Regions from separate parts of the Streptomyces sp. NPDC050732 genome, predicted to be linked through region 1. Evidence: predicted binding sites of a transcription regulator. Region 1 holds the regulator's gene; each other region holds the start of a gene.

The links. Region 1 encodes HrcA, which represses chaperone genes, less so after heat shock. Its sites were predicted from a motif close to TTNGCACTCNGNNNNNCNGAGTGCNAA; they were not measured.
Region 2: a site for HrcA is predicted at 1,552-1,578, ahead of groES (co-chaperone GroES). Genes of this name have one in related genera too.
Region 3: a site for HrcA is predicted at 1,890-1,916, ahead of groL (chaperonin GroEL). Genes of this name have one in related genera too.

Annotation. Positions count from the first base shown of each region.
Region 1 covers NZ_JBFAHP010000026.1:46,796-50,069, reverse strand. The annotation lists gene AB0H82_RS23450 (DUF3097 domain-containing protein) at 1-198, opposite strand, end outside; gene AB0H82_RS23445 (MBL fold metallo-hydrolase) at 234-968, opposite strand; gene hrcA (heat-inducible transcriptional repressor HrcA) at 1,124-2,140, shown strand; gene dnaJ (molecular chaperone DnaJ) at 2,141-3,274, shown strand, end outside.
Region 2 covers NZ_JBFAHP010000020.1:144,053-147,326, forward strand. The annotation lists gene AB0H82_RS20160 (methyltransferase domain-containing protein) at 1-164, opposite strand, end outside; gene AB0H82_RS20165 (polysaccharide deacetylase family protein) at 247-1,173, shown strand; gene groES (co-chaperone GroES) at 1,725-2,033, shown strand; gene groL (chaperonin GroEL) at 2,147-3,274, shown strand, end outside.
Region 3 covers NZ_JBFAHP010000018.1:1,783-5,056, forward strand. The annotation lists gene AB0H82_RS17945 (hypothetical protein) at 1-28, shown strand, start outside; gene groL (chaperonin GroEL) at 132-1,757, opposite strand; gene AB0H82_RS17955 (cold-shock protein) at 2,080-2,283, opposite strand; gene AB0H82_RS17960 (MoaD/ThiS family protein) at 2,703-2,978, opposite strand; gene thrC (threonine synthase) at 3,098-3,274, opposite strand, start outside.

The DNA.
Region 1 (3,274 bases):
CATCGGGAACACGCGGTGCTTGCCGAAGCGGTCCTCCAGCGTCACCGTCGGGCCCTGCGCCGTCTTCTCGCAGCGGATCACCGCCCCGCAGAAACCGGTGCTGAGCTCCTCGACCACGAGGCCGGCGTCCGCCGCCACCTCCGGTAGGGGCTTCGGCTTCTTCCAAGGGGGCGTGAGGTCGGCGGAGTACTGGCGCATTCTGGTGACGATAGGAAGAGCGGGGGCGGGTTTGGTCACGACACGCCGAAACGGGCCGCCAGTGTGGCGCGTTGGGCTCGGACAAATGCCGCATTCACCGTCGCGCCGTGTCCGGGGACGTACAGCGCGTCCTCGCCGCCCAGATCCAGGAGGCGGTCCAGCGCCGCCGGCCACCGCTTCGGCACCGCGTCCGGGCCCGCCTGCGGTTCGCCCGACTCCTCGACGAGGTCGCCGCAGAAGACGATCTCCGGTCCGCCGTCGGTGCCGGGGACGAGGACCGCCAGGTCGTGGCCCGAGTGGCCGGGGCCGATGTTCGCGAGCAGCACCTGGACGCCGCCCAGGTCGAGCGTCCACTCCCCGCACACCAGGTGGTGCGGGTGGACCAGGAGGTCGGCCGCCTCCGCCGCCGCGTCCGGGTCCAGGCCGTGGCGTACCGCGTCCTCCCGCAGCTCTTCGCGGCCCTTGGTGAAGACCGCGTCGATGCCCGCCGCCCCGTACACCTCCACACCCGCGAAGGCGGCCCCGCCGAGGACGTGGTCGAAGTGCGGGTGGGTGAGCGCGAGGTGGGTGACTCTGCGGCCGCCGCCGAGGAGCTGCCGGGCCTGGGTGCGCAGGGCCGCACCCTCCGCGAGGCTCGCCCCGGCCTCGATCATGAGGGCCGCGTCGTCCCCGACGACCAGCCCCGCCGTGCAGTCCCAGACGGGCAGGCGGCGCCGCCCCACGCGCGGTGCGAGCCGCTCCCAGCCCGCCGCTTCCCATGCCGGCGTCACGTTCATACGGTGACGCTATCCGCACGCGCGGTGTTCGGCAGCCGCTGTCTTGCCGGGGCCGTACCCGACGGCCGTACACTGACCCTTTGAAAGGCTGGCACTCGCCCGCGGTGAGTGCCAGGCGGGGCTCACAAAGACAGCTGGAGGTGTGCGCGATGCTCAATGAACGCAGGCTCGAAGTGCTGCGCGCCATCGTCCACGACTATGTGGGGACGGAGGAGCCCGTCGGCTCGAAGGCGCTCACCGAGCGGCACCGTCTGGGAGTCTCCCCGGCCACCGTCCGCAACGACATGGCGGCGCTGGAGGAGGAAGGGTTCATCGCCCAGCCCCACACCAGCGCGGGGCGCATCCCGACCGACAAGGGCTACCGCCTCTTCGTCGACAAGCTCGCCGGCGTCAAGCCGATGACCGCGCCCGAGCGTCGCGCCATCCAGAATTTCCTCGACGGTGCCGTGGACCTCGACGACGTCGTGGGGCGTACGGTTCGGCTGCTCGCGCAGCTGACCCGGCAGGTCGCCGTCGTGCAGTACCCGTCGCTCACCAGGTCGACGGTGCGGCACGTGGAGCTTCTCTCGCTGGCTCCGGCCCGGCTCATGCTCGTACTGATCACGGACACGGGACGGGTCGAGCAGCGCATGATCGACTGCCCGGCGCCGTTCGGCGAGAGCGCGCTCGCGGATCTGCGGGCCCGGCTGAACAGCAGGGTCGCGGGGCGGCGGTTCGCGGATGTGCCACAGTTGGTGCAGGACCTGCCCGAGGCTTTCGAGACCGAGGACCGCGGCACGGTCGCGACGGTCCTCTCCACCCTCCTCGAAACGCTCGTGGAGGAGACCGAAGAACGGCTGATGATCGGCGGCACCGCCAATCTCACCCGCTTCGGACATGACTTTCCCCTCACCATCCGGCCCGTTCTCGAAGCCCTTGAGGAGCAGGTCGTGCTCCTCAAGTTGCTTGGTGAGGTGCAGGATTCGGGCATGGCCGTACGGATCGGTCACGAGAACGCCCATGAGGGGCTCAGCTCCACGTCCGTGGTCTCGGTCGGCTACGGTTCGGGAAGCGAGGCAGTCGCCAAACTCGGCGTGGTCGGACCGACCCGCATGGACTATCCGGGAACGATGGGAGCAGTACGCGCAGTGGCACGTTACGTCGGACAGATCCTGGCGGAGTCGTAAGTGGCCACGGACTACTACGCCGTACTCGGCGTGCGCCGCGACGCTTCCCAGGACGAGATCAAGAAGGCCTTCCGGAGGCTGGCGCGTGAGCTTCACCCGGATGTGAATCCGGATCCGAAGACTCAGGAGCGCTTCAAGGAGATCAACGCCGCGTACGAGGTGTTGTCGGACCCGCAGAAGAAGCAGGTCTACGACCTCGGCGGCGACCCCCTGTCCCAGGCGGGCGGCGGCGGAGGCGCGGGCGGTTTCGGCGCCGGTGGCTTCGGCAACTTCTCCGACATCATGGACGCGTTCTTCGGGACGGCGTCGCAGCGTGGCCCCCGGTCGCGCACGCGCCGCGGCCAGGACGCCATGATCCGTCTGGAGATCGACCTCGAAGAGGCCGCTTTCGGGACCACCAAGGACATTCAGGTCGACACGGCTGTGGTGTGTACGACCTGTAGCGGTGAGGGTGCCGCGCCCGGGACGTCCGCCCAGACCTGTGACATGTGTCGCGGTCGCGGTGAGGTGTCGCAGGTCACGCGGTCCTTCCTCGGACAGGTCATGACGTCGCGGCCCTGCCCGCAGTGCCAGGGCTTCGGCACCGTGGTGCCGACGCCGTGCCCGGAGTGCGCGGGCGACGGGCGGATCCGCTCGCGCCGGACGCTGACGGTCAAGATCCCGGCCGGCGTCGACAACGGCACGCGGATCCAGCTTGCCGGTGAGGGCGAGGTCGGGCCCGGTGGCGGCCCCGCCGGCGACCTCTACGTCGAGATCCACGAGCTGCCGCACGCCGTCTTCCAGCGGCGCGGCGACGACCTGCACTGCACGGTGACGATCCCGATGACCGCGGCGTCGCTCGGCACGAAGGTGCCGCTGGAGACGCTGGACGGCCTGGAGGAGATCGACATCCGGCCCGGCACGCAGTCGGGGCAGTCCGTCCCGCTGCACGGGCGCGGCATCACGCACCTGCGCGGTGGCGGCCGCGGTGACCTCATCGTGCACGTCGAGGTCCTCACGCCGACGAAGCTCGACCCCGAGCAGGAGCGGCTGCTGCGCGAGCTGGCGCAGCTGCGCGGTGAGGAGCGGCCCACGGGGCAGTTCCAGCCGGGGCAGCAGGGTCTGTTCTCCCGCCTCAAGGACGCGTTCAACGGG
Region 2 (3,274 bases), on a different contig from region 1:
CGCAGCCGGGTGGCGGCGGCGAGCTCCTGCGCGGGCTCGACGTCCCGCACCTCGTCGAGCAGGGCCAGGCCCTCATCGGTGCGCAGGGCGGCGAAGGCGGCGAGGGGGTCGCCGAGGTCGGTCTCGTGGCCGCTCGGCGTGTTCGGGTCGTTCACCCGCCCCATTGTGGGCCAGTCGGTGGATGGTGCGCGGCCGGTGGCGGTGTCGAACCCTCGCTACGGCCGTGAGCTGGGAGGATCCGGCGCCATGCAACTAGTACGACAAAAGGAAGAATCCGCCAGAAGACGGAAGAATCAGGCGCGTGCCCTGGTGGCCGCCCTGTCCGTCGCGGCGATCGCCTCGGGCTGCGTCTCCGGAGACGGCTCCGACGGCGTGCGACCCGCCCACGGCCAGCAGCCGCTCAAGGCCCCGCCCGCCCGCGCCCTCGACTCCTACGCCAGGAAACTCGCCACCGTCCAGTTGGCACGGGCCGCGGCGGCCAAGCGCTGGGGCCTGGCCAAGACCCCGCTCCCGGCACCCGCGCCGCCCAGGACCAAGCCGCGGATCACCACCCGCAAGGGCTTCGAGGTCGAGGGGCAGAAGAGCCTGCCGCCGGTCTTCACGACCATCCCCACCAAGCAGAAGGTCGTCTTCCTGACCATCGACGACGGCGCCGAGAAGGACCCCGCGCTGCTGAGGATGATGAGCGACCTGCGGATCCCGTACACCGCGTTCCTCAGCGACTACCTCGTCAAGGAGGACTACGCCTACTTCAAGAAGATGCAGTCCCGCGGCGTCGTCCTGAACAACCACACCCTCAACCACCCCTACATGCCCGGACTTTCGTACGAGGAGCAGCGCCGCGAGATCTGCGGCATGCAGGACACCATCCGGAAGCGCTACGGCAAACGCCCCGAACTCTTCCGCCCGCCGTACGGCAACTACAACGTGGACACCCTGCGCGCCGCCAAGTCCTGCGGCATCAAGGCGGTGCCCCTCTGGGCGTCGGAGGCCTTCGCCGACCACATGGAGTGGCGCGAGTGGGACAAGGACCTGCACCCCGGCGACATCATCCTCACGCATTTCCGGGGCCGTGAGGACTGGAAGGGCACCATGCCCGACATGGTCCGCCGGGTCATGAAGACCGTCACCAACAAGGGGTACGCGGTGGCCAGGCTGGAGGACTACCTGTGACCCCGCGGGCGCGAGCACGCCGCCGCCTCCTCGCCGGGGCCCTCCTGTGCGGAGCACTCGCGCCCGCACTGCTCACGGGCTGCGCGGAATCGGTGGACCCGATCGAACGCCTGGGCAGAAAGGCAGCGGAAAAGCTCCCCTCGCGCAAGCCCACGGCCACGGGAGGGCCGGACGCCCACCGCTGTGGGCAGGCGTTCCGCTGGGGGTCCCCCCAGGCCTTTGAGGCACTGGGGGAGGAACGGGTGGGCACAGCCCCCGTCGCCGGTCCACAGGAATCGAAGCGTCCCCGTGTCGCCGAGGGGGAACCCCGGACAACCGCAACCCGTTGCCCCGAAGGGGTGCCCGAACCCCCACTCCGCTGAAGCCCGGCGCAGCCGATTGGCACTCCGCTTGACCGAGTGCTAACCCGCGTCCTAGTCTCGCTTCTGGCACTCCCCACTGGAGAGTGCCAACAGCGACGGGCAGGTCCGGCACCCGCGACGACGGATCCACCTGGTCGCCACACCTCAGACTCTTAACCCCGTGAGATCTCCGAAGGGGGAGACCGGATCGTGACGACCGCCAGCTCCAAGGTTGCCATCAAGCCGCTTGAGGACCGCATTGTGGTCCAGCCGCTCGACGCCGAGCAGACCACGGCCTCCGGCCTGGTCATTCCGGACACCGCGAAGGAGAAGCCCCAGGAGGGCGCCGTCCTCGCCGTGGGCCCGGGCCGCTTCGAGAACGGCGAGCGCCTGCCGCTCGACGTGAAGGTCGGCGATGTCGTGCTGTACAGCAAGTACGGCGGCACCGAGGTGAAGTACAACGGTGACGAGTACCTCGTCCTCTCGGCCCGCGACGTGCTCGCGATCGTCGAGAAGTAATTCACCCAGCAGATTTGCTTTCTGAGCTGCGCCCCTGGTCACCCCGCTGATTGCCGGGCGGCGAGGGGCGTAGTTCGTTACAACCGAGTTTTCGAGAGGGCTGAATCGCTCCCATGGCGAAGATCCTGAAGTTCGACGAGGACGCCCGTCGCGCCCTTGAGCGCGGCGTCAACAAGCTTGCCGACACGGTCAAGGTGACGATCGGCCCCCGCGGCCGCAACGTCGTCATCGACAAGAAGTTCGGCGCCCCGACCATCACCAACGACGGCGTGACCATCGCCCGCGAGGTAGAGGTCGACGACCCGTACGAGAACCTCGGCGCCCAGCTGGTGAAGGAGGTGGCGACCAAGACCAACGACATCGCGGGTGACGGCACCACCACCGCCACCGTGCTCGCCCAGGCCCTGGTCAAGGAAGGCCTGCGCAACGTCGCCGCCGGCGCCTCCCCGGCCGCCCTGAAGAAGGGCATCGACGCCGCCGTCGCGGCCGTCTCCGAGGAGCTCCTCGCCACCGCCCGTCCGATCGACGACAAGGCCGACATCGCGGCCGTCGCCGGTCTGTCGGCCCAGGACCCGCAGGTCGGCGAGCTCATCGCCGAGGCGATGGACAAGGTCGGCAAGGACGGTGTCATCACCGTCGAGGAGTCCAACACCTTCGGCCTGGAGCTCGACTTCACCGAGGGCATGGCCTTCGACAAGGGCTACCTGTCGCCGTACATGGTGTCCGACCAGGAGCGTATGGAGGCCGTCCTCGACGACCCGTACATCCTGATCCACCAGGGCAAGATCTCGTCGATCCAGGACCTCCTGCCGCTGCTTGAGAAGGTCATCCAGGCCAACTCCTCGAAGCCGCTCCTGATCATCGCCGAGGACGTCGAGGGCGAGGCCCTGTCGACCCTGGTCGTGAACAAGATCCGCGGCACCTTCAACGCCGTCGCGGTGAAGGCCCCCGGCTTCGGCGACCGCCGCAAGGCGATGCTCGGCGACATGGCCACCCTCACCGGTGCCACCGTCATCGCCGAGGAGGTCGGCCTCAAGCTCGACCAGGTCGGCCTGGACGTGCTCGGCACCGCCCGCCGCGTCACCATCACCAAGGACGACACCACGATCGTCGACGGCGGCGGCAACAAGGCCGACGCCGACGCCCGCGTCGCCCAGATCAAGGCCGAGATCGAGGCCACGGACTCCGACTGGGACCGCGAGAAGCTCCAGGAGCGCCTCGCGAAGCTCGCCGGCGGCGTG
Region 3 (3,274 bases), on a different contig from region 1:
CAGCTGGATCCTGGACCGCCTGCCGTAACCCGGGAAGCCCGGGAAGTCCGGGAAACGCCCGAGGGCGGCACCTCTTCCTGAGAAGGGGTGCCGCCCTCGGTACGTGAGGACAGTGATCAACCAGAGGTCGATCAGAAGTCCATGTCACCGCCCGGCATGCCGCCGCCGGCCGGGGCAGCGCCCGCCTTCTCCGGCTTGTCGGCGATGACGGCCTCGGTGGTGAGGAACAGCGCAGCGATGGAGGCGGCGTTCTGCAGGGCAGAGCGCGTCACCTTCGCCGGGTCGAGGATGCCCTCGGCGATCATGTCGACGTACTCACCGGTCGCGGCGTTCAGGCCGTGGCCGACGGTCAGGTTGCGCACCTTCTCGACGACGACACCGCCCTCAAGGCCGGCGTTGACCGCGATCTGCTTCAGCGGGGCCTCAAGGGCCAGCTTCACAGCGGCGGCACCGGTGGCCTCGTCGCCGTCCAGCTCCAGCTTCTCGAAGACCTGGGAGGCCTGCAGCAGGGCCACGCCACCACCGGCGACGATGCCCTCCTCGACGGCCGCCTTCGCGTTGCGAACGGCGTCCTCGATGCGGTGCTTGCGCTCCTTGAGCTCGACCTCGGTCGCGGCACCGGCCTTGATGACGGCCACGCCGCCCGCGAGCTTCGCCAGGCGCTCCTGGAGCTTCTCGCGGTCGTAGTCCGAGTCGCTGTTCTCGATCTCGGCGCGGATCTGGTTGACGCGGCCCTGGACCTGGTCGCTGTCACCGGCACCGTCGACGATGGTCGTCTCGTCCTTGGTGATGACGACCTTGCGGGCGCGGCCGAGCAGGTCGAGACCGGCGTTCTCCAGCTTGAGGCCGACCTCCTCGGAGATGACGGTGCCACCGGTGAGGATGGCGATGTCGCCGAGCATGGCCTTGCGGCGGTCACCGAAGCCCGGGGCCTTGACGGCGACGGACTTGAAGGTGCCACGGATCTTGTTGACGACGAGCGTGGACAGCGCCTCGCCCTCGACGTCCTCCGCGATGATCAGCAGCGGCTTGCCCGACTGCATGACCTTCTCCAGGAGCGGAAGGAGGTCCTTCACGTTGGAGATCTTGGAGTTGACGATCAGGATGTACGGGTCGTCGAGCGACGCCTCCATACGCTCCATGTCGGTGGCGAAGTACGCCGAGATGTAGCCCTTGTCGAAGCGCATACCCTCGGTGAGCTCCAGCTCCAGACCGAAGGTCTGGGACTCCTCGACGGTGATGACGCCTTCCTTGCCGACCTTGTCCATGGCCTCGGCGATGAGCTCGCCGATCTGGGTGTCGGCGGCGGAGATGGAGGCCGTCGAAGCGATCTGCTCCTTGGTCTCGACATCCTTCGCCTGCTCAAGGAGGGCGCCGGAGACCGCCTCGACGGCCTTCTCGATGCCGCGCTTCAGAGCCATCGGGTTGGCGCCGGCGGCCACGTTGCGCAGACCCTCGCGCACCAGGGCCTGGGCCAGGACGGTCGCGGTCGTCGTGCCGTCACCGGCGACGTCGTCCGTCTTCTTCGCGACCTCCTTGACCAGCTCGGCGCCGATCTTCTCGTACGGGTCCTCGAGCTCGATCTCCTTGGCGATGGAAACACCATCGTTGGTGATCGTGGGGGCGCCCCACTTCTTCTCGAGGACGACGTTGCGACCCTTGGGGCCCAGGGTCACCTTGACGGCGTCGGCGAGCTGGTTCATGCCGCGCTCGAGGCCGCGCCGTGCCTCCTCGTCGAACGCGATGATCTTGGCCATGTGAAGTGGTCCTCCCGGACGGGGTGGAAAAGCAAGCAAACGGACCGTGCTGGTGCCCGCGACGGACGGACTGCTTGCCGTGTGGTTCCTTGCCCCACGCGGCCTGCGGACCTCACCGACCCGATCCAAGTTCTGTCACTCTCACTGGGAGAGTGCTAAGCCCAATGATTAGCACTCGACCCCCACGAGTGCAAGGTGCTCCCGCCAGATCCACCCCGCGCGCGGGAGCACGGACGCAGGCGCGGACGCACACGAGGGGCCCGTACCCCAGGTGGGATACGAGCCCCTCGCGATGCTTGCTTCGGTGGTCGATCGCGCCGAGCTAGACGGCGAGCTTGACCATGTCCGCCTGCGGACCCTTCTGGCCCTGCGAGATCTCGAACTCGACTCGCTGACCTTCTTCAAGGGTGCGGTAGCCGTCCATCTGGATCGCGCTGTAGTGGACGAAAACATCCGCACCACCGTCGACCGCGATGAAGCCGTACCCCTTCTCCGCGTTGAACCACTTGACGGTGCCCTGAGCCATGCCTAACTCCCCTATTACTGGCCCTTGCACAGGACCGCACTTCGCGGACCCGGGTCAGACCTCACCCCCCACTGGTTGGGGGTGTGCGCCGGAACGCGTCGACCGCCGCTGAATGTATCTGTCCAACTGCCGTCTGCAACAGGTCAATCGGACGAGAATTCTGGGCGCGCCCGATCGGTAATATGCGGAGAATTCACCGGAATTCAGGGCAAGTCGGGCCAGGCAAAAGGCACATAAGGCTCGAATGGGCAGTGCGCTTTGGCTACTTCTTGTCGGCTCCGGGCCGACTTCGTATATGCACTCGGCACTCACGGCGAAGCACGCTTCCCAACTGTACCGCGCTCAACCAAGCTGAATTGCCCCCTCCGTTTCTCTCGCGGAGGGGGCAATTCGAATGACGCAGGGTGCTTGCGGAAAGTTCAGCCGCCGGCGACGGCGGGAATGATCGAGACGCCCGCGCCGTCCGGCGTGGCCGTCTCCAGGCCCTGCTCGAAGCGGACGTCGTCGTCGTTCACGTACACGTTGACGAAGCGGCGCAGCTTGCCCTGGTCGTCCAGGACGCGGGCGGCGATCCCGGTGTGGTTCTTCTCCAGGTCGGCGATGACCTCACCCAGGTTCGCCCCCTCGGCGGCGACCTCGGCCTTGCCGCCGGTGTAGGTGCGCAGAATGGTGGGGATACGGACGTTGACGCTCATGGAGTTCACCTCGGTGATTCAGGGGGCGATCAGGTGGCGCGCCCCTCCAGGGGCGCGGGGAACTGCGCGAGGACGGACCACGACCCGCGGTCGACAGCGGACCGCGGGCCCTACGGCGACTAGTCGGCGAGCCCCGCGGCACGGAACGCGTCGAGGCTCGGCTTGATCGTCGCCGTCGCCTGAGACGTCTCGGCAACAGCGTCAAGCGTCTTCAGACCGTCCCCGGTGTTCAGGACAACCGTGGTGAGGGCCGGGTCAAGAAGCCCCACCTCGAAAAGCTTTTTCGTGACGCCCAC